3 regions of the Trichormus variabilis 0441 genome follow, and region 2 is predicted to be linked to each of the others. Evidence: predicted binding sites of a transcription regulator. Region 2 holds the regulator's gene; each other region holds the start of a gene.

Region 1 (7,539 bases), 2.5 Mb from region 2:
GGCAGAGCAAGTGTTTCCTCACGCTTCATCGGCATTTGCATTACACCCATACTATCGAGAAAGTCGGCGCTTGGTGGGGCTAACTACTGTTCGAGAACAGGACATTTTGCCAATTCCCGGTGGTAAGGTAGCGTCTTTGTTTCCAGATACCATCGCCATTGGTAACTACGCCAATGACCATCACTATCCTGGGTTTGACTTGCCACTACAACCTAAATCCATCCGTTGGGGAGGACGTTGGACGGGAACACCTTTTACGATTCCCTATCGTTGTCTGGTTCCAGCGACAACAGATGGCTTATTAGTTTGTGAAAAGAATATCTCTGTTTCTCATATTGCGAATGGAGCGACTAGATTACAACCTGTAGTTTTGGGTATCGGTCAAGCGGCGGGGATGGCGGCTGCTATGTGTGCAGAGTTAGGCTGTCAACCAAGAGATTTACCTGTAAAAGCATTACAAGAGGCGTTGTTACAAGATAATCGCTCTCCTGTAGCTCTCATACCTTTATTTAATTTACTACCTGGTCATCCGGAATGGTTGCAATGGGAAATGTATTATCTAAAAGAGCCTCAACTTTATCCAGATAGCGGCAATTGCCCAGATTCTGTGTATCAGTACTATCACTCAAAAGCCAAACCAGTACTTACACGGGGAACTGATTCCTTCACAGGCATTTTTCAGGTTTTAAATCAGCAGGATTACAGATTCGAGATCGCTTCTCCGGCTGCTAATCTAGGACAAACTTACCAGCTTGTAACTTTGCGATCGCATATTAATGAACAGCTACAAGCCTTGACAGATAAGCAACATTTGACGGTTCGGGGTCGTCTAAACCCTTCCGGTCATTGGTTGTTAGTAGAACATATTGAAACAATGCACACTTTTATAGGTTTTCAGTAAAAAGCACTACTTTTTTTTAGATTTTTCCGGACTCGTTATATAAAACTCAGTAGCAATAGATAAGAGAATTTACAAAGAGACTTTTATGATGCGTGCTGCTGTTCCAGTTTTAATTTCGAGTCTAGTACTTGGTTCCCTAGTTTCTGATTACCTGGGAATAGCTAATCACAATTTCGCTTTTTCTTCCTCTAATTCACAAAATATGATCTCACTAAAATCTAAACCCAAACGTAATCAACCAGAAAAACCCCAACCACATCGCGGTACTGGACGTAGAAGTCTAATAGAATCCCCCATTCATGTCCAGATTACTGTATAGCGCGTCTACGTCGGGGCTTTACCCATCGCGGTTTTATGTCTAGTAGAACAATGAGTATTTGTCTTGCATTAGCAAATACAAAAACTTTTCAACACTTTTAATAGCCTCTTTAGCACAAGTACAGCAGTTATATACTGGGATGGCAAATCCAATGTAATTCATCACCTGAATTGTCAGCATCACTACTCTTGAGGCAAGATGTCATCTTTGCTTTGATTCACGGAGTACCATTCAGGTTAAGAATTCAAATACAGGGCATCTATCTACAATTTCAATCAGCTTTACCTACCTGTGAGATGGTCTAGAGTTGACTATGATGGTTTTTATCCTGCAACCTCGACCATCCCGTAATTGTGTGACAAGTTTTTGGACTCTATTCACATAGCAAATCAACCAGATAGCAATCTGCTACTATGCTTCATTGCTCTAAAATGGTTTATGAGCAATAAAATACTTGCTCATAAAGTGGACTTGCACCTCAATATTTTCAAACCCTACTTTTTCTAGGCGTTCTACTAAGTTATCAGTACTGTAATGCTTATAGTATGGTTCATGGAAAGTGTCTGAGAAATTATCCATTAGCACTGCCATTTCTGGTGAATCACTCATCTGAATAGAATCACAGATAATAAAAACTCCTCCTGGCTTTGTCACCCGGAAACATTGCTCAATTACTGTTTGACGCACAGTAGCAGGTAATTCATGGAACAGGAAAACAGAAGTCACAGCATGAAAATAATTATCTACGTAAGGCAATTCTTCCGCATTTGCTTGTAAAAGCTGTGGTAGTTCCCCAGAAATTTGGGAGAGTAATTCATTAGCCTTACGTAAATAAGCTGGCGATAAATCTACACCAAATAGTGATGCTTGCGGTAGAATCGCTCGAATCAGCTTCAAAGTCCTCCCAGTCCCACAAGCTACGTCTAAAATGCGAATCTGTCTTGGTGATACAGAATCAAATACTTTTAGCCTGTCCTTGAGAGGAGACAGAATACGCCGCCGCATGGGGTCAGCTGTTCCACCAAAAAGGATTTCTACCTGTAAATCATATAAATTGGCTGACAAATCGCTCAAATAGCCATCACTTTGGTGATGAAAATTCTGTACGTAGTAGCTAGGATAACCTTCTGTCTCTATACCCGAAGAAAAATCTTGGTATTTTTTTTGTTGAACTCTTTCCCAGATTTGCGGTAAGTCTAGCCATACAAGAGGATAGTAACGGAAAAAATCTTCCCAAGGATTATCAAATAGCAAGCTTGCTGGATACACCTCTTTTTCAGCCTCCAGCCAATCTATTTCTAGTAATTGATTGAATCTATCTTGCAGTTTGGTTATAACCTCCCTGGGTATCGGTTTAGTCTGCCTCAATGTGGGATAAACTATGTCTTTTAACTGTGCGCTTAATGTTTTGTGAGCCAGGCCAAAGTAATTTTTACCCTGTTGAAGAGTTTGGTAAGTCAGCTTAGTCAAATTATTAGACATGACGATTGCTTAGGAATCCATTACTTTTAAAAATTTTATGTAAACAATTGTAACGAATAGTTCGTTTACTTGCGGAAAAAGTACTTTAAGCAATCCGTCATAGCTGCATTTAAATAGGTATAAGCACAATCAATAATTACAATAATATTAAAAATTGTAACAGATGCTCAATTTCGTAGCATAAGATACAGAATTTTCGCTATATTAATTATGTAAAGGGTCAAATCCAATTAATATCACTAGGAGGACTGTGGTATGTCTATTCAAGAAAAATCTCGTGCAATTATGATGCGCCAATATCAGCAAGTGAAGAATCGTCAACAATCCATGCTGATGCGTTCCGCACAAGAACTCGGTCTTCCTGCTGAAGAACTGTCCCACTATTGGAACCCAACTCAAGGAAAGATCGATCCCACCACCCGCACGATTTATGGTCGTAGTAATGCTTCGATGAGCTAAGTTTTACTCATGTTTAAGTCATGGTTGTTATTAGTGGAAGTAATTTCAACGATGAGTTACTTCCCCTAATGTACTTATACATAATTTTTACAGAAGACAAAAAACCACCCTTATGGGTGGCAATATTTTGACTCTCAGATATAAATTGCTAACAGGTGTTAATTAAACGTCGTAATAGATAGAGAACTCATAAGGATGAGGACGCAGTTGCATCTGTTTAACTTCGTTAGCGAGTTTGTAGTCAATCCAGTTTTGGATAAAGTCTTCGGTGAACACGCCTGTATCTGTTAAGAAAGCGTGGTCGTTTTCTAGTGCTTCCAATGCTAGCTCTAAAGAACCGGGTGTGGAAGGAACCTTTGCCAATTCTTCTGGAGAAAGTTCATAGATATTTTTATCTAATGGCTCACCAGGATGAATTTTGTTCTTGATACCATCGATACCAGCGCACAGCATGGCAGCAAATGCCAAATAAGGGTTAGAGGTAGCATCTGGACAACGGAACTCTAAACGCTTGGCTTTGGGGTTAGTGCCAGACAAAGGAATCCGGATGGAAGCAGAACGGTTACCTTGGGAGTAAGCCAAGTTAACTGGCGCTTCATAACCGGGAACTAGGCGTTTGTAGGAGTTGGTGCTGGGGTTGGTGATTGCCAACAGTGCTGGGGCGTGCTTGAGAAGACCACCAATGTAGTACAGTCCCATTTCACTTAAACCAGCATACTGGTCACCTGCAAAGAGGGGTTTACCATCCTTCCAGATAGATTGGTGACAGTGCATACCAGAACCGTTATCGCCAAAAATTGGTTTTGGCATGAAGGTGACGGTTTTGCCATATTTTTTGGCAACGTTCTTGATGACATATTTGTAAATCATCAGCCAGTCAGCAGCTTCGATTAACTTACCGAAGCGGAAACCAAGTTCGCACTGACCACCAGTAGCAACTTCGTGGTGATGTTTTTCGATGGGTACGCCTAATTTCGCCATCGTCAACAGCATTTCTGTGCGGATGTCTTGGAAAGAATCTGTGGGGGAAACAGGGAAATAACCCTCTTTAAAACGTGGTTTGTAAGCCAAGTTGGGTTTGTCTGCTGTACCTTCTTTACCAGAATTCCAAGCACCCTCTACAGAGTCGAGGAAGTAGTAACCTTCGTTAGCGGTTTGGGCAAAGCGGGCGCTATCGAAGATAAAAAATTCAGCTTCAGGGCCAAAAAATGCTGTATCACCAATGCCAGTGGCAACCAAATAATCAACTGCTTTTTGAGCAATAACCCGTGGACAACGGTTGTACCATTCTCCTGTACGTGGTTCTTTGATGCTACAAACAATACTTAGGGTTGGTACTTCCATGAATGGGTCGATCCAAGCAGTATTAGGATCGAGAACCATTGTCATGTCTGACTCGTTGATTGCTTTCCAACCCCGGATGCTGGAACCGTCAAAAGGTACGCCATCGGTGAAGGAGCTTTCATCGATTTGGTTTTGGTACAAGGTGAGGTGTTGCCAAGTACCTACAGTGTCGATGAACTTGAGGTCAATCAGCTCAATTTTTTCATCTTGAATTCTCTTCAAGACTTCTTGTGAGGTTGTCATTGTTACTCCTTCTCTGCCAATTTCTTAAATTCAAACCAGAATCTGCCAAAGCATCTAAACCCTACTGAGCGGAACAAAGTTGATGACACACCTGAAATATCCTAGATTCTAAACATTAGATGGTTTTGTAGTCTTTGTTACAGAACGTCTGGATTACAGGTAATATTAACCTTTCTTTCGACATCTGCACAAAAGGGAGAAAGTTAATCTCATAGGGGTCAACTTTGGCATAAAATCCTTAAGTAACAGATAGATTGTTTTTGTGCCGAATCTATTTTTAATAGCACAAAAATTTACTGGTGCGTAGTGCAACCAAATTAATATCAAACCATAGATAGCAAAGATTGGGAGAAGAAGGAATGCGCGATGCAGTAACAAGCTTAATTAAGAATTATGACGTAGCTGGTCGGTATTTTGACCGAAATGCGATCGATACCCTCAAAGATTATTTTGACAGTGGTACGGCTCGTGTCCAAGCAGCCGCCGCAATTAACTCCAATGCAGCTGCACTGGTCAAGCAAGCAGGTTCTAAGTTGTTTGAAGAGCTGCCAGAGTTAATTCGTCCTGGTGGTAATGCCTACACAACTCGTCGTCTAGCGGCTTGTTTACGGGATATGGATTACTACTTGCGCTACGCTACTTATGCGCTGGTTGCTGGTAATACCAATGTTTTAGATGAGCGGGTGCTGCAAGGCTTGCGGGAAACGTACAATTCTTTGGGTGTACCCATTGGCCCTACAGTTCGCGGTGTACAAATTCTCAAGGATTTGGTCAAGGAACAAGTTGCAAGTACAGGTATTGCCAACGCTGCTTTTGTTGAGGAGCCATTTGACCACATTACTCGTGAATTAAGCGAGCGAGATGTTTAAGAAGGCAGGGGGCAAAAGGCAGGAGGTATGATTTACAATCTGTTTTTTGTCTAGTTTTCGTTGTCTGGTTGATTTTCAATATCAAGAAACTGATTTCAAACAACGCACTTTGGCTGTATTGACAAGGTGCGTTTACTTTTTTAAGTATTACGTAATATCTTTCGAGTATAAATTCAGGTAAACAAAGATATAGCCGTAGCTAAAATAAAACCCTGACAATAAAAGGCTTTCAAGTCTGTCAACAGTCAACCATCAACAGTTATAAATTGAACATAAAAATTTACTCTAGATTTTAAGTAAATTAAATTGTGTAAAGTTTAGTAAAAAGTTATAAATAATATGTCCATTAATGAAATTTAAAATGAATCTGGAAAGGGGATGAGGGAGAGTTATCTGCCATAACTTGACTAATCTCCCTCACTTGTATAGGTTGTTTCTTTCCGCACCTGACTGTGAACTACAGGGAACACAAAAGAGTTATTGGTCTGTGGTTATCAACTAACAGTAGAGATGGCAGCACCTAACCACGCAGCAAAGTTTTCTTGCTGCGTTGCGTTAGGATTCTGTATCGCCAGTAGCTGATACTTAGTAGGACGTGGTGTTCCTAGCGTTACAGGATAGGTACGCAGTTCATCTTGGTGAAAAACTGTTACCTGGATAGTATCATTGGCTTGATAGTCTTTAAGGCGATCGCTCAATTGATGGGCTGTGATCTTGATACCCGCAATAGCCAGCAACTCATCACCTGCGTCAATTCCTGCCATTTGTGCAGGCGAACCAACCTCAACAAATTTAATCATCTCCCGACCATTTTCCGTGTTTACTTTCACCCCTAAGTAAGGTTCTTCTTCTCTCTCTGCTAGCAAATGCAAGCCAAAAGGTTCTAAGTACTGATTGAAGGGCAATTCTTCCGTGCCATCAATATAGCGTGCGAAGAAATCCGTCAAATCGACTCCAGCCACTGATTCGATCACCGCCTGTAATTGTTCTGGAGTGTAGCCGATTTCAGCTTGACCAAATTTTTGCCACATTTGACGCATCACATCATCAAGCGATCGCTGATTACGATACCGCGCTCTAATCAGCAAATCTAGTAGCAAAGATATCATTTCCCCCTTCAAATAATAGGAGACTTGCGAATTACCGGTATTTGTATCTGGGCGATAAAGTTTAATCCAAGCATCGAAACTCGACTCAGAAAGTGTTTGTACTTTCCGCCCTGGTGTTGTAAGTAACCTACTGATCTCCTTACTCCAATAATTTAAATAAGTCTTGGCATCATAAATGCCTGCTCGTAAAGGAATTAGTAGATCGTAATAACTGGTAGTTCCCTCGCAGAACCACAAAGATGGTGTGTAATTTTCTTGGTCGTAGTTAAATACCTCTAAGGCTTGGGGACGAATTCGCTTAACATTCCATAGATGGAAGAACTCATGCGCTAGTAATTGAATGAAGCGTTCATACTTATCTTGGGAGCGAAAGCCAAAACGCTGATAAATCAAAGAACAGCTATTTTTATGCTCCAAACCACCGTAGGCTTGAGCAAATAAATGCAGCAAAAAGACGTATCGCTCATAAGGCAATCCGCCAAACATCTGTGCTTCTACTTGGATAATTTTTTGGGTATCGCTAATTAGCTGCTGCACTTGACAATTTCCTTGTCCCCAGATGGCCAATTCATGAGGTTTTCCTAACACCTCAAACTGATATAACTGGTGTTCACCAATCTCAAAAGGACTATCTACAAGGGTATCAAAATCAGCAGCATAAAAAGTATTAGATTGCTCACCAATTGTAGGTAAAGGAGTAGTTACCCGCCATTGGGGATACGGTGGTATGACAGTCACACAAATTGGTAAGTTTTCCCATCCTGGTAGTCTAAAAAACAGTGCTGCCCCATTAAAATAACCGTGGGTAGCATC
Region 2 (7,539 bases):
CATTAAATCCACCAGCCGCGAGTAGTGCTTGGTTTAAGGAGCTATTTGGTCTAATGTCTACGGCTCCTGGGCGTTTAACTTCACCCACCACACCAACCTGAATTGTATTAGGCGACAAGGTAGTAGTTGCTAATTCCGTCGCTAGTGCTGGGTTAACCTCAGTAGCAGTAGGAATGACAATTGTGTCTCCATCTTGGACAATTACGTCTTGATTAACATCACCACTACGTAATAATTCCAAAAGATTTAGGTCTATACCTTGCTCGCCATTAGTCCTTGTGGGTCGGCGTAATTTGATCTTGGTAATATCTGCTTGGGAGGTAATACCGCCAGCTAATTGAATTGCTCGTGTCACCGTGGGTAAACCACTGCCACTAGCCCCAGTCCCACCAGCCTGAGCTTCTGTCGCCCCCGCACTCACAAGATATGAGCCAGGACGATTGACTTGACCAATAATGGCTACTGTGCGCGGTGCTGTTTGGCTAGCAGCAAAGTTAGCAGCAAATAAATTACGTGCTTCTGCTACGTTGAAGCTAGTAGCAGTTGGCACGACTATAACATCTCCATCTCTTAAAGTAATATCTTGTGAAGAGCTACCAGTTTGGATGAGTTCCTTCAAATTTAGGCTCACGATTTGCTCTGTAGAACTACTGGTTTTACGTCTCAGCTTCACTTGAGTGACATCTGCTGCTAAGGTAACACCCTGGGCTGTTGTGAGTGCAGCCAATACAGTGGGATATTGTACCCCTGGATTATTACCTGCACCGCCTTGCAAGCTCAAAGTGTAAGAGCCTGGGCGTGTGACTTCTCCAGCAACTAAGATATTGATGGGGCGAGGGGATAAAAGATTGACGGAAATCTGGGGACGTTTGAGATACCTGCGATATCTGTCAGTGATCACATCGGCTGCTTGTTCTGTCGTGAACCCTTGAACTGAAACACTGCCGATTAAAGGTAGGTTGATAGCTCCACCTGGAGGAATTTGGTATTCACCACCATATTCGGGAACTTCAAATACATTTACACGAATTAGATCGCCGCCTCCCAACAAGTATTTTGTATCTACTTGTACTGGTGGTGATACTCGTTGGTTATTAGGAGGTACTGTTTGCGAATTAGGAAATACTTGTTGTCCCTGAGCTACGCTGGCAAACGGCACAACGAGATGAGCAGCAGTTAGCAAAGCTGCACCCACAGCTGGCTGTGATAGAAATTTCAGCGAACCTGTGTTAAGCATATTTTTTAAACTCTGAGACTACCATCGGTAAAGTATTGTCTAAACATTTTAATCTTGACTATACTTAAGTATTGAAGTTTCCCGACAATTCTCATTTTCCTAGAAAAACTATCTTAATCCGGTCAAATATTTTTTCCAAAGTTTGAATTTTTAGTGAAGTTATAGTAAAGGTTGACTGATTTTACTAAACAACATCTGTGCAATATAATTTCCACATTAGTATTTTTGCTGAGATATAGCTGTTGACTGTTGACAGACTTGAAAGCATTGTGTTGTCATAATCTATCTAGCTATGGCTATACTTCTGATTGATCAATTGAGTAGAACAGGGTAAATAATTAAATGTTTGTAGTGAGAACTAAAGTTATCAAAAAATGACTAAAGTCCTTATACAAACTGAATCCTAGTGTTTTTACATGACTTAACATCGGTTGGTTTTTTCAAGTCGTTCTACTTATCGTCATGCAAAGATGTATCTTGTTTTTGAATTTGTTTGATAAAAAACTCTTCTAACGATTGACGAGATAAATTCATAGAAATAATTCGTCCACCCATCAAACGCACACTAGCGAGAAAATCATAATAATCTTCTTGCAGTGTACCTTGCCAATAACCATCAGGTTCGTATACTAAATTTGCCAACCATTTTTTGAGAATTTCCCAATCACCATTTTGACCTTTAACATGGTATGTGTTTTGACTACCCAGTAGTTCATCCAGAGAACCAGAGCAAATTAATTCACCTTGTGAAAGAATGGCGATGCGATCGCATATTTGCTCCACTTCACTGAGAATATGGCTATTGAAGAAAATCGTCTTACCTGCGGCTTTCAGCGACAAAATAATTTCCCGCATCCGGTAGCGTCCCAGAGGATCTAAACCAGACATGGGTTCGTCCAAAAATATCAACTCTGGGTCGTTAATTAGTGCCTGAGCCATGCCAACACGCTGTAGCATTCCCTTAGAATAGCGGCGCATCTGTTTTTTTTGGGCATCAGCTACAGATAAACCCACCAAATCCAATAATTCAGGAATGCGTTGACGTTGCACAGCAGCAGGAATTGCAAATAAACCAGCCGCTAACTCTAAAAACTCCCAACCAGTAAGATACTCATACAAATAGGGATTTTCACTCAAATAACCAACACGTTGCTTGATATGGCGATCGCCTAATGGCTGACCCAACAATAACCCTTGTCCACCGCTTGGACGGATAATTCCCAACAATAGCTTTAACAGAGTAGTTTTACCTGCACCATTCGGCCCTAGTAAACCAAAAGTTTCCCCCTGGTAAACCGTCAAAGAACAGCCCTTGAGGGAAACAACTTTTTGATTCATCCAAAAGCCAGTGCGATAAACTTTTCGCAAATCAGAAGTCATCACTACCGGCGGGGTATTTTTGGTAGTTAATTGAGAATCCGGGGTGTCTGTAAAAGACTGCATTGGGTGTTAATTAACAAATACTAGTGATTACGCAGCATTGGTTATAAAGTACCCAGGAAGATAGGCGCGATCGCTATAGGTTTGTTAATTGTTGCAAATTTTGGGGACTGGGCATTGCGGATTGGGGATTGGTGACTGGTGACTGGGGATTTCTCCCCCTTGCCCCCTGCCCCCCTGCTTCCCCTGCCCCCTACTTCTTACAAAACCCCCTTAGAACTAGGAATCGTCCCAGCGCGGCGAGGATCGGCTTCTATAGCCATTCTGGCTGCTCTGGCAAAGGCTTTGAAGGTCGCCTCAATAATGTGATGGGAATTAATGCCATCTAATTGGCGAATGTGCAGAGTCATTTGGCTATGGTTGACTAATGCCACAAAAAATTCTCTAACTAATTGGGTGTCATAAGTTCCCACACGTTCGGTAGGAATTTGTAAGCCGTAGCTGAGGTGAGGACGACCAGAAAAATCTAGTGCTACCTGTACTAAAGCTTCGTCTAAAGGTGCGAGGAAATTACCAAAGCGGACTATACCTTTTCTATCGCCTAATGCCTTAGCCAAAGCTTGACCTAAAGTAATACCCACATCTTCATTTGTGTGGTGGTCATCAATTTCCCAATCTCCTTTGGCTTGGACATCCAAATCAATCAAGCCGTGGGAGGAAATCTGATGCAACATATGATCTAAAAAGGGAATGCCAGTAGCTGCTGTACAAATTCCCGTACCATCCAAATTGACAGTAACCTGCACATTCGTTTCCCCAGTTATGCGATGTACTGAAGCAATCCGAGGGACTGAGGATAAGTTAAGTTGGGGATAATCGCTGATTTGCATAGGGACTAGGGATTGGGGATTGGGGATCGGGGATTGGGGACTGGGCATATAAGGAAAAAGTGGTGAAAAAATCATTCTTTTTCCACCTTGTTTGTTCCTCATACCTAATCCCCAATCCCTAATACCCAGTACCCAGATTTTATTACATCCCCATGATTTCGTATCCTGCATCTACGTACAGGACTTGACCAGTAATACCACTAGCTAAATCACTAGCCAAGAAGGCGGCTGTATTGCCAACTTCTAGCTGAGTCACAGTCCGACGTAAGGGCGCTACTTGTTCTACATGGTGAATCATATCTAAAATGCCACCAACGGCGCTAGAAGCCAAGGTACGGATGGGGCCAGCAGAAATGGCGTTAACGCGAATATTTTGAGAGCCGAGTTCAGATGCTAGATAACGTACACTAGCTTCCAATCCCGCTTTAGCAACTCCCATAACGTTGTAGTTAGGAACAGCTCTGACACCACCCAAATATGACAAAGTAATAATGCTACCACCTTCGGTCATCAGAGGTTTAGCCGCACCACTTAACTGCACCAGTGAAAAAGTGCTGATATCTAAAGCCGTGGCAAAACCAGCACGGGATGTTTGGCTAAAATCTCCAGTCAAATCATCTCTGTTAGCAAAGGCTAGACAATGAATCAGAATATCTAACCTGCCCCATTTATCGCGGATGGTATCAAAAGTAGACTGAATTTGTTCATCATTTTGAACATTACAAGGCAAGAATAAGCTGGGGTTGAGGGGTTCTACGAGTTCTGAAACTTTCTTCTCAAATTTGCCACGTTCATCTGGTAGATAAGTAATACCAAGGTTGGCTCCAGCTGCGTGCAGTTGTTGGGCAATCCCCCAGGCAATGGAACGATTATTGGCGATACCTGTAACTAAGGCATTTTTTCCAGTCAGATTCAGCATAGAGATTTTTGTTGTCATTAATGTGATCGATTCATTTGTACAGCTTGACAGAAATCACTACCCAGTAGAAGAGGTAATCAAGTTATGTTGGGAATTTTCTTGCTGTTTAACTGGAAAGAATGTTTAGGGGACAGGAGGGGAGCAAGAGAGGCAAGGGAGGCAGGGGAGGCAGGGGAGGGCAGGGAGGAAAGAGGGTCAGAATTTTTCTTTTCCCCCCTTACTCAAGAACAGCCTGCCTGAACCAAGATAGGACTTACGCAACCAAGTTATTTGTTGAGACTGGGTGTAAGGGTTTTAAAAATTTGCACCCCTACACCCCCATACCCCTACACCCTTATCCAAACCCTTTATCTTTGTTTTATACATAGTTAGCAAAAATGATGATTATTAAGGGCGTTTTTTAGAATAAAATGTTTGTTATTTCTTAAGATATTTTCAAGATTACTTAATTTTTTCTGCAAAAAACCTGATGGTTAGAGAAAGTAGAAGTATCTATCAAGAACTGCTAGCTAAAAATAGTAAAATTTGGGTATCATTATGAACAAATAACCATAAAGTTGTACGTTTGAGTATAGGAAAGTACAGAAAGGTTAACGGTGCTTTATTGATTTTTCAGGTGTATTCTTAGGTAATTAGTTTTTAGTTTTTTGTTATTCCGGCATTGGGTAGGGGAAGGGAGATGATCGTGACACAAGATAAGGCCCTAGCAAATGTTTTTCGTCAGATGGCAACCGGAGCTTTTCCTCCTGTTGTCGAAACGTTTGAACGCAATAAAACGATCTTTTTTCCTGGCGATCCTGCCGAACGAGTCTACTTTCTTTTGAAAGGGGCTGTGAAACTTTCCAGGGTGTACGAGGCAGGAGAAGAGATTACAGTAGCACTACTACGGGAAAATAGCGTTTTTGGTGTCCTGTCTTTGTTGACAGGAAACAAGTCGGATAGGTTTTACCATGCGGTGGCATTTACTCCAGTAGAATTGCTTTCTGCACCAATTGAACAAGTTGAGCAAGCACTTAAGGAAAATCCAGAGTTATCGATGTTGATGCTGCGGGGTCTGTCTTCGCGGATTCTGCAAACAGAGATGATGATTGAGACCTTAGCGCACCGGGATATGGGGTCGAGATTGGTGAGTTTTCTGTTAATTCTCTGTCGTGATTTTGGTGTTCCTTGTGCAGATGGAATCACTATTGATTTAAAGTTATCTCATCAGGCGATCGCCGAAGCAATTGGCTCTACTCGCGTTACTGTTACTAGGCTACTAGGGGATCTGCGGGAGAAAAAGATGATTTCCATCCACAAAAAGAAGATTACTGTGCATAAACCTGTGACTCTCAGCAGACAGTTCACTTAAAGAAGAATACAGGAGTCAGAATTCAGAATGTGGCTAATTATTACCATAGGCTAAATCCTGCTCATTATAGATTTAGTTGGTTTCTTCAATCCGTTTATTTAACTCAAAGTGACGGTGAACCCATACTGAATTTTGGCTCTTGCCTTCTGAACTCTTTAAACAATTGGAATAATGAGAGGTGGTACGTGTTATATTTTTTTCAATGACACCCATAGTTAGAAGTAAATCGAAAATCTTGAGTAACTTCAGCTATTGCCACCCTCCCATTCTCCACAAATAATGATTGAAAGTAGTAGGCTGTATCTGGACTCAATTGGGTAGCTGAAGATGACCACTGGGTACATCCTCATAGCAGCAATTTTAATTTTGGGAGGTGTAATTGCCACTGTTGGCGATCGCATCGGCACAAGAGTTGGCAAAGCACGCCTCTCTCTGTTTAATCTACGCCCCAAAAATACGGCTGTACTGGTGACAATTTTGACGGGAGGACTGATTTCAGCAACTACCCTGGCAATTTTATTTATTGCTGATGAAGGACTGCGGAAAGGGGTTTTTGAGTTAGAAGATATTCAAAAAGACCTCAGGCAAAAACGAGAACAGCTTAAAGTCGCAGAAGAGCAAAAAACTCAGGTAGAAATTGAGCGCAATAAAGTTAATCAAGAGCTAGAAACCACCAGAACCGACAAAAGACAAGCAGAAACTCAGCGCGACCAAGCCAAAAAAGAAAAATTAAAAGCACAGCAAGATTTAGCGCAAACCCAAGCACAATACCAGCGCACCCAAAGCCGACTGGGACAAGTAGTTACACAATATCAAAAAGCGATCGCTGAACTACAAAGCGTTTACAATCAAAGACAAGCCTTACAAGGGGCAGTAGAACAACTCAAGACGGAGCGTCGTAGGCTATATGCTGAAGCAAAAAAAGCCATAGAACAACGCGATAGAGAACTAGCTAACCGTCAACAAGCTATAGAACAACGCGACAGAGAACTAGCTAACCGTCAACAAGCACTACAACAGCGCGACCTGAAAATCTCCCAACTGGATAAACTAATTCAAAACCGTAACTTGGAAATTACACAGCGAGAAGAGGTAATTGCCAAGCGAGAATCAAGGCTTAAAGAATTAGAAACACAACAGGACTATTTAGAGCAGGAAGTGGCGCGACTAGAAAAATATTATCAGTCATACCGCGACTTACGTTTAGGCAAACTAGCATTAGTTCGCGGTCAAGTTTTGGCCTCTGCTGTTGTTCGGACTAATCAGGTAGCGGCTACACGTCAGATAATCCTCCAACTACTGCAAGAAGCTAACCGCAACGCCAGTTTAGAATTAAGCGAACCTGGGTCAAACTCGGCAAATATAGAACTGCTACGCATCACCCCAGATAGAATTGAGCAGCTGATTCAGCAAATTAATGATGGTCGAGAATACGTAGTCAGAATATTCTCAGCAGGTAATTACGTCAGAGGAGAAAACCAGATAGAATTTTTTGCTGATACAGCCAGAAATGTGCTGGTATTTTCTGGAAGTGAAGTTTTGGCTACAACTACAGCCGATCCTCGCAGTATGACCTCTTATCAGTTACGACAACGATTAGATTTATTAATTTCTGCTTCCCAATTTCGTGCTAGAAATGCAGGAATTGTTGAAGGTGTCCAAATAGATGGTACTTTTCTGCGCTTCGTTTCCTTGTTGCGTCAGTTAGATCAACCAATAGAAATTAAAGCGATCGCTGCTGAAGATACTTATACAGCAGGGC
Region 3 (7,539 bases), 2.6 Mb from region 2:
CATTGGTAACGAGTGCGATGCACAGCATTGGGACGATGACCTACTGGTGTCCAAACTCGACGGACGATGGGTTTGAGGCCTAATCGAGCTTCATCTTCTGCCCAAACTTCAACTGATTTGTGCGGATGGAGGAAACGTAACAATCGCACAAACTCCGTTAACTCAGTTTTAAACATCTGTCTTTGAACAAAAGTTGCCGCCTCAGTATGCAGAGGTCGTGGTTGTTGCAGACTAAATCCTAGCCTTTTGAGGTAATCCCAAGCTGTAGTGACATGGAGTGTAATTCCAAACTGTACTCGGATCAATTCCCCTACTTTTGGCGCACTCCATAACCCCCCATCTTCTGGTGGTGAAGCTAACCTTTGGCGCAACCACTGTTGTTGCTCGTTTGTGAGTGCAAGTTTTTTTCCTCCTGGTTTCAGTTTCTGTTGATTGATGATTCCGTTTGCTCCTAGCTTGTTGTATCGCCGCACGATTTTTCTCACCCAGTCCCCTGAGAATCCCACAATCTCTGCTACCTTTTGCGCTGACAACTGTGGTTGTTGATTGAGCAATTTAATCACTAACCATCGGGTTTTCTCTTGTGCATCTTCACATCGGCGATAACTTTGTTCTATTTCTTCTGTTGATAGATGCTCTGTTAGTTTTATCCTGGGACGTACCATTTTTCTAGCCTTTTTCCCTCTGCTTCAAATGATACTACCTTTCCCTATTCAGTATAATACCAATTTGAAAAAAGAAGGCGACAAATAAACTATCTGTAGAGACGCGATAAATCGCGTCTCTACAGATGATGTGTTGCCATTATTAATTGAATTGGTATAAAGTCCGGCGTTGCATAAATGTAGGATGATTTCTATCACGCAGTAGACGCTTTGCGGCTACTCTACGAGAACGCTAAGAGCGAACCCGCAGGGTGGCGCAGAGGCGCAGAGAGAATAAAGAGTTTATTTCATAACCAGTCCCCAATCCCCAATCCCCAATCCCCCCATCAAGGATAAAGACCGCGATCGCTCAACGCTTGAGCAACCCTACCTACACCCAAGGTATAAGCGGCTAATCGCAAAGGAACTTGCCGCATCTGCGACTGTTTAATCACTTGATGATAAGCTTGCACCATCAAGTGTTCCATTTCCCGGTTGACACGCTCCTCATCCCAAAACAGGTAGGAAAGACCTTGTACCCACTCTAAATAACTCACCACCACGCCCCCAGCATTCGCCAAGATGTCTGGCAGTACAGTCACACCCCGCCCCTCTAGAACTCGGTTAGCCTCCAAAGTTACCGGGCCATTAGCAGCTTCCGCGACAATTTGCGCCTGTATCTGGTCTACATTTTCTTCAGTGATTTGGTTTTCTAAAGCTGCGGGAATCAAAACATCGCAAGGTAAAGTTAGCAACTCTGCATTACTAATTGCTACTGCTTGGGGAAAACCCACAATACTTCGATGATTTTCCGCAGCGTAGGCTTTTAACGCTGGAATATCGAGACCATCAGCCGCAAATAAACCTCCTGCACCTGTAGAAACAGCAAGAATTTTGGCTCCAGCTTGGTACAGCAATTCAGCCGCAGCACCGCCTACATTGCCAAAACCTTGAATAACTACTTTTACTCCCTCTAAAGTTCTGCCCATATCCGCCAGTGCTTCACGGACAATAATCATTACACCCCGTCCAGTTGCCATTTCTCTTCCCCGTGAACCACCAATGGAAATTGGCTTACCTGTGACAACCCCTGGGACTGCGTGACCAACATTCACAGAGTAAGTATCCATCATCCAAGCCATCTCACGGGCAGAAGTTCCCACATCTGGCGCTGGTATATCTACGGCAGGGCCGATATCTTTAATCAATTCGCTTGTATAACGACGCGTAATTTTCTCTAATTCACCTACGCTGTAGTGTTGGGGATTTATAGCAATACCTCCCTTCGCACCACCATAAGGAATACCCAGTAGCGCACATTTCCAAGTCATTAGCATTGCCAGAGCAGATACTTCTCTCAATGTCACAGCTGGATGGTAACGTGTTCCGCCTTTGTAGGGGCCTAATATATCAGAATGCTGTACTCGGTGTCCTGCTAGTACCCGGATATCGCCGTTATCTAATCTCACAGGAATAGAGACTGTCACAACTTTACGTGGGTGACTGAGAATTTCCAGCGTCCCTTGATCTAACCTCAACTCTTTTGCAGCTGCTTCTAAGTAGCTACAAGCTTGATCAAATGGACAAATATGGGCTGGACTAGCACCTTCCAACGGTAGGGTAGGCATTGAAACCATATGATTTTCTCCTATTCGCAGCATTTTTGCGAATCAGATATATATGCCTAGCTTATCTTTGGTTTTCCAGAAAAATGGTAATTTTGTAGTTTTTGTTACATTTTTATTGCGCTGTGTGTCAGTTGTTAGTTGTTTTGGATCTGGTTTAATACCCCATCCCCAAAAATTCAAGATTATCGTCGCTAAATTCCCTGAAATGAAACTTATATGGCTAAAATAGCGTCTGAATAGGAGTGTATTATTTCCGCTCCTCTGGGTACAAAATGTTAGTTTTTCTAAACGCTTCTCAAAAAATTAAGCATCTGCACTTACTCTGGGTAAATGCCCCATCCGTGATTCCAACTCATAAGTTTACAAAATTTTAATTTCGCCTAGATTGAAGCAAATGCTTGATATATATAGATTTCCGCGACTTGAAGACGAACAAAAATCCAGAACAAGATAAATTTCTGCATAAAATTCGTCAATAAAGACGTAATAACAATGGAATCGTTGATACGTCTTCATCAAGATGACGGACTCACGGCGATTTGCTGGCTCACAAGATAAGTGCGACAAATGGGGGTTGTGATGCAAACTTTAAAACAGGGTTTCGAGGAGCGCAATCTCGCTATGGCAACGGAAGCAGAAAAACTAGCGCAATTTTGGCGCAAGCGGCTAGCTGCGGAGTGTCCAGAACAAAATGTGGCTGCAATAGAAAGTATTATTCTCTGGCTGTTAGGTCGTGATGCACAACGGTTGGATCTACTCAACCCTAAAGAACTTGAGATTGCCAAGCAAGCGATGGAATATCGCTGGAAGATTTTAAGTCAACGCTACTTGGGTGTAGGTCGAGAACGTGCTTATCGTAACTTGATCACTCGGCTGGGAAGTTTAGTCACATTACGGAATAAAATTCAAACCTGGATTGCTCTTAGCCGCGATCGCCAACGTGGTGTTCTTGACGTATTACAAGAGATAATACAAGAATTGCTACAGAATGATACTTACATCCAGCAGCAAATGGCGCACATCGCAGAAGTTGCTCTAGATAAGAGACTCAAAGATACTTTACTATTTGCCACTGTAGAAGAATATTGCTTGCGACCAGTACGCAATCAACCCTTGTTAGTGTACCGTTTTGTCAACTACCTACGCCGTTCTCAACGCGGTGGGTTAACCCAAGTCCCTGGTGGTGACTTAGTTAGGCTAGTTTCCGAAGAAGTCTTGACTGACGACAACGACAATCGAGTTAACCTTGTAGATAATCAAGCGATCGCCGAATATCAAGAAGCACAGCAAATAGAAGAACAACAAGCACTGCGCCAGACAGTGCAACAAGAGTTTGCCAACTACTTACAAGAAAACCTGGGAGCAGACGCAGTAGAATGGCTAAAACTGTATTTACAAGGCAAAACCCAAGACGAAATCGCCAAGAAATTAAATAAACCAATCAAAGAAATTTATCGACTGCGAGAAAAAATCAGCTACCATGCAGTACGTGTATTCGCCCTTAAGGGTAAACCAGAACTCGTAGATAACTGGCTGGCTATTTCCTTACAGGAAAATAACTTGGGTTTAACACAAAACCAATGGCAAGAACTCCACGAAAAACTAACCCCCATTGGCCGACAAATCTTGGATTTGCGAAAATCAGGTAACTCCATAGAAGCTGTAGCCCAACAATTAAATCTCAAACAGCATCAAGTCATGGGCGAATGGACTAAAGTCTATCTCGCAGCTCAAGCCATCAGAACGCAAGAGTAACTATGGTGAGTGCTAAATACGGAGAACTGAGAACTGAGTGCTGAGGACTGAGTAGTGTTAGCAAGGTGAGGCGTAAGCCCTTGCTGAGTAAAAATTCTAGCCTCTAGCCTCTAGCTTCTTGGCAATGTTAAATATATTTATTTTATAAAAATTCCTGAGCATCAAACTTTAGGTAGAATTCCGCAATTGTCACCAGGACAATTGGATGTATATCATGTCATCTTTAACTAGAAATTCATTATCTGGTAGTTGTTCTTTATATGGTGACCTACTACCAAAACTATTTTTATACTATCTTGCTCCTCCTATGGCTGATAAACACCACAAAATTAAATTTCCTCTTTGGCAATATCTCAATCAACCATTGTTCAACCGCGACTTAGAACTTAATCCCCGACGTTTCGCCTACAGTTGGCGCATTGGAATGTTAAAACGGTGCTGGAGTAAGGAATGTGATGCCAAAGGGCCACAACAGCATTGAGGATGTTTAAGCTATAAAGAGGCAAGGGAGCAGGGAGCAGGGAGCAAGGGGGATGAATTGAGACGGAAGCTCAGACTCCGCCCCAATTAAGCGTCCTTCTCGGACGGGGCTTCCGTGTTTCGCTTCTCTACGAGACGCTACGCATAGCTTGCTTCCACGAAGTGGTACGCACTCGCGTTGGAGGAAAAGGCTTGCTCCCCCTGCTCCTGTTCCCCCTAACTCTTCCGGTCAACAGTCAACACGAAAAGATTGCTGAAGATGTTACGCCTAGCTTGCTTCGCCGTAGAATTACACTATAAATTTTCAGTTATTTAAAGTTTATGGTGTCTGGATTACAAGCAAATCAGGGTAAAATTGGAATAGCGATCGCTGGGACTGGTTTTGGTCAAAAAGTTCACATACCCGCCTTTCAAGCCCATCATCGTACTGATATAGTTGCGATTTATCACCGTGATATTCATAAAGCTAAAGCAATTGCCGAAGCAAACAATATTCCCCATGCCTTTGACACTATAGTTGATATTGTTAATCTGCCAGAAGTACAAGCAGTCAGTATCGCTACACCACCTTTCCTGCATTATGAAATGGGGAAAACAGTATTGCAAGCAGGAAAACATTTACTGCTAGAAAAGCCTGTCACCCTGAATGTGGCTGAAGCACAAGAATTGTATCAATTAGCGCAAAAGCAAGGTGTGATTGCCACTGTAGATTTTGAGTTTCGTTTTGTCCCTGCATGGCAACTATTCGCTGAACTTTTATCATCAGGTTATGTAGGAACCCCTCGCCTGATTAGAATTGATTGGTTGGGTTCTTCTCGTGCCGATACTTCCCGCCCTTGGAACTGGTATTCTTCTAAGGAAAAGGGTGGTGGTGCGTTAGGTTCCTTAGGTTCCCACGCTTTTGATTATATTTATTGGCTATTTGGGTCAGTCCGCAGATTAAATGCCCATTTGACTACAGCCATTCCTCAACGGGTTGACCCTGCTAGCGGTGAATTAAAAGCAGTGGAGACAGATGATACTTGTCTGCTGTCACTAGAATTAGCAAATGGTACGCCTTGCCAAGTGACTATCAGTGCTGCTGTTCATGCTTCTAGAACACACTGGATAGAAGTATATGGCGATCGCGGTACTTTAGTAATTGGTAGTGAAAATCAAAAAGACTACATCCACGGTTTTCGCGTTTGGGGTTCCCAACCAGGTCAACCTCTTCAAGAAATCGAAATCCCGCCCAAATTACTATTCCCCCAACATTACACTGACGGACGCATTTGTGCATTCTTGCGGGTAGTAGACCAATGGGTACAAGGAATTGATCAGCAAAAGCCAGTAGTACCATCTTTAAAAGAAGGTATTTATTCCCAGTTATTAATGGATTTATCTCATCAATCTCATACAACTGGTAGCTGGGTAGATGTGCCAAATGTTGAAGATTATCTTATTTAAGTTAGGACTTATGTGTAAGGGTTTAAGGGTTTAAGGGTTTAAGGGTTTATGGCTGTAGGGGTATAAAACATTTATTTTGAATTTTGAATTTTGTAGCTTTAGCTTTCCTTCGGAACGCTACCGCGAACCCGCAGGGTATTTTGAATTGATTCATACCCCTATACACTTTTCTAAACCCTTGATGTGTAAGTTCTATTAAGAATTAATGATTCTTGTGCTTTCCACTTATTACTCATAACTCTGATGACAAAAATAGCGGGATTATTGTCCCGCTATCTGTTAGTCAGTTTTGCTTGTGAAGTGGAATTTACTTCCAACTCTTATCGGCTTGTCCTAGTACATAAGCAGCTACATCTTCAATTTGGTCAGGTTTTAAACGACCTTTGAAAGCAGGCATGGCGTTCTTACCGTTTGTTACCTGGGCAATAATTGCCTCTGCTGAGTACATACCAAACTTTTCCAAGTCTTCTTTCTTCAGAGTTTTCTGGGCTTGAACCAAATTCTTGCCACCTGCATGACAAGAAGCACAGTTAGCACTGAATATCTTGGCTCCGTTTGCTACGTCTGCTGCTAATGCAGGGCTACTGAAGGCAAAAGTGAAGAGTGCTATGCCTAACAGTACTAGGGAAAAAATCTTTTTCATGTCGCGTTCTCTCTGCAAATAAGGCTCATTCAGACCAATATCATCCTAAATTATTGTCAGTTGAGCTGCTGTCATAGTCAAATGACAGGCTGTCAAACTTCAATAGTTGCTTGTCAGTTGTCCATAGTCCATAGTCCATAGTTATTCTTTTTTACTTCCCTTGCTCCCCCTGCTCCCCCTGCTCCTCTGCTCCCCCTGCTCCTCTGCTCCCCTGCCCCTCTGCTCCCCCTGCTTCCCCTGCTCCCCTGCCTTCTTCACTTCCCCTCGGCTAATTGGCTGATTGCTTCTTCTGTAACGCGGCAAATTCGCCAATCATCTAATATTGTTGCTCCCATGTGGCGGTAAAATGCTTGGGCTGATTCATTCCAGTCCAGAACGCTCCATTCTAGCCGTCCACAATCCCGTTCGACCGCTATTTGGGCTAATTTAGTGAGGAGTGCTTTACCAATGCCTTGTCGTCGATATTCGGGTAGGACAAACAAGTCTTCTAGATAAATGCCTGGCTTGGTGAGAAAGGTAGAGTAATTATGAAAAAATAAGGCAAACCCTACGGCTTGACCTGCGGATTCCGCTAAAATTGCTTCAACGTATCTTTGGGAGCCAAATAAATGCTCTTGAAGTGCAAGAACGTTGCCAGTTACAGCATGAGTTAATTTTTCGTACTCTGCTAGCGCTTTAATTAAGCCAAACAATGTTTCGCTGTCAGCAAGTTCAGCAAAACGTACAGTCAAATCGTTACCCACAGTCATTTATTCATAGTCGATAGTCCACAGTCAATAGTTTAAGCGATCGCCTACGGTGGGTGGAACGCCATCGCCTCTAACGGGGTGCGTGTGTCCCGTAATTTCTTTAACTCATGACTCTTAGCAGAATAAAAAATGGTCAGGTTAGTTATGAACCCTAAGTAAAAATACTAAAATCCCAACTCTGATTCCCAGTTTCT

What was found. The regulator NtcA, encoded in region 2, controls nitrogen genes in cyanobacteria. The targets are predictions, from matches to a motif close to TNTGTANNNNNNNNTACANA.
Region 1: a site for NtcA is predicted at 2,875-2,894, ahead of gifA (glutamine synthetase inactivation factor IF7A). Genes of this name have one in related genera too.
Region 3: a site for NtcA is predicted at 2,364-2,383, ahead of GSQ19_RS11280 (Glu/Leu/Phe/Val family dehydrogenase). Genes of this name have one in related genera too.

The regions. Positions count from the first base shown of each region.
Region 1 is NZ_CP047242.1:1,486,240-1,493,778, reverse strand. Features, by position in the region: gene GSQ19_RS05910 (FAD-dependent oxidoreductase) at 1-901, shown strand, start outside; gene patX (heterocyst-inhibiting protein PatX) at 987-1,220, shown strand; gene GSQ19_RS05900 (class I SAM-dependent methyltransferase) at 1,647-2,702, opposite strand; gene gifA (glutamine synthetase inactivation factor IF7A) at 2,958-3,161, shown strand; gene glnA (type I glutamate--ammonia ligase) at 3,324-4,748, opposite strand; gene apcB (allophycocyanin subunit beta) at 5,108-5,617, shown strand; gene GSQ19_RS05880 (M61 family metallopeptidase) at 6,112-7,539, opposite strand, start outside.
Region 2 is NZ_CP047242.1:5,406,953-5,414,491, reverse strand. Features, by position in the region: gene GSQ19_RS22275 (SLBB domain-containing protein) at 1-1,237, opposite strand, end outside; gene GSQ19_RS22270 (ABC transporter ATP-binding protein) at 1,688-2,680, opposite strand; gene hisB (imidazoleglycerol-phosphate dehydratase HisB) at 2,878-3,507, opposite strand; gene fabI (enoyl-ACP reductase FabI) at 3,650-4,426, opposite strand; gene ntcA (global nitrogen regulator NtcA) at 5,106-5,777, shown strand; gene GSQ19_RS22250 (DUF3084 domain-containing protein) at 6,105-7,539, shown strand, end outside.
Region 3 is NZ_CP047242.1:2,769,376-2,776,914, reverse strand. Features, by position in the region: gene GSQ19_RS11285 (IS630-like element ISAva6 family transposase) at 1-665, opposite strand, end outside; gene GSQ19_RS11280 (Glu/Leu/Phe/Val family dehydrogenase) at 992-2,281, opposite strand; gene GSQ19_RS11275 (HetZ-related protein 2) at 2,840-4,027, shown strand; gene GSQ19_RS11270 (hypothetical protein) at 4,242-4,508, shown strand; gene GSQ19_RS11265 (Gfo/Idh/MocA family protein) at 4,829-5,953, shown strand; gene petJ (cytochrome c6 PetJ) at 6,261-6,596, opposite strand; gene GSQ19_RS11255 (GNAT family N-acetyltransferase) at 6,851-7,345, opposite strand.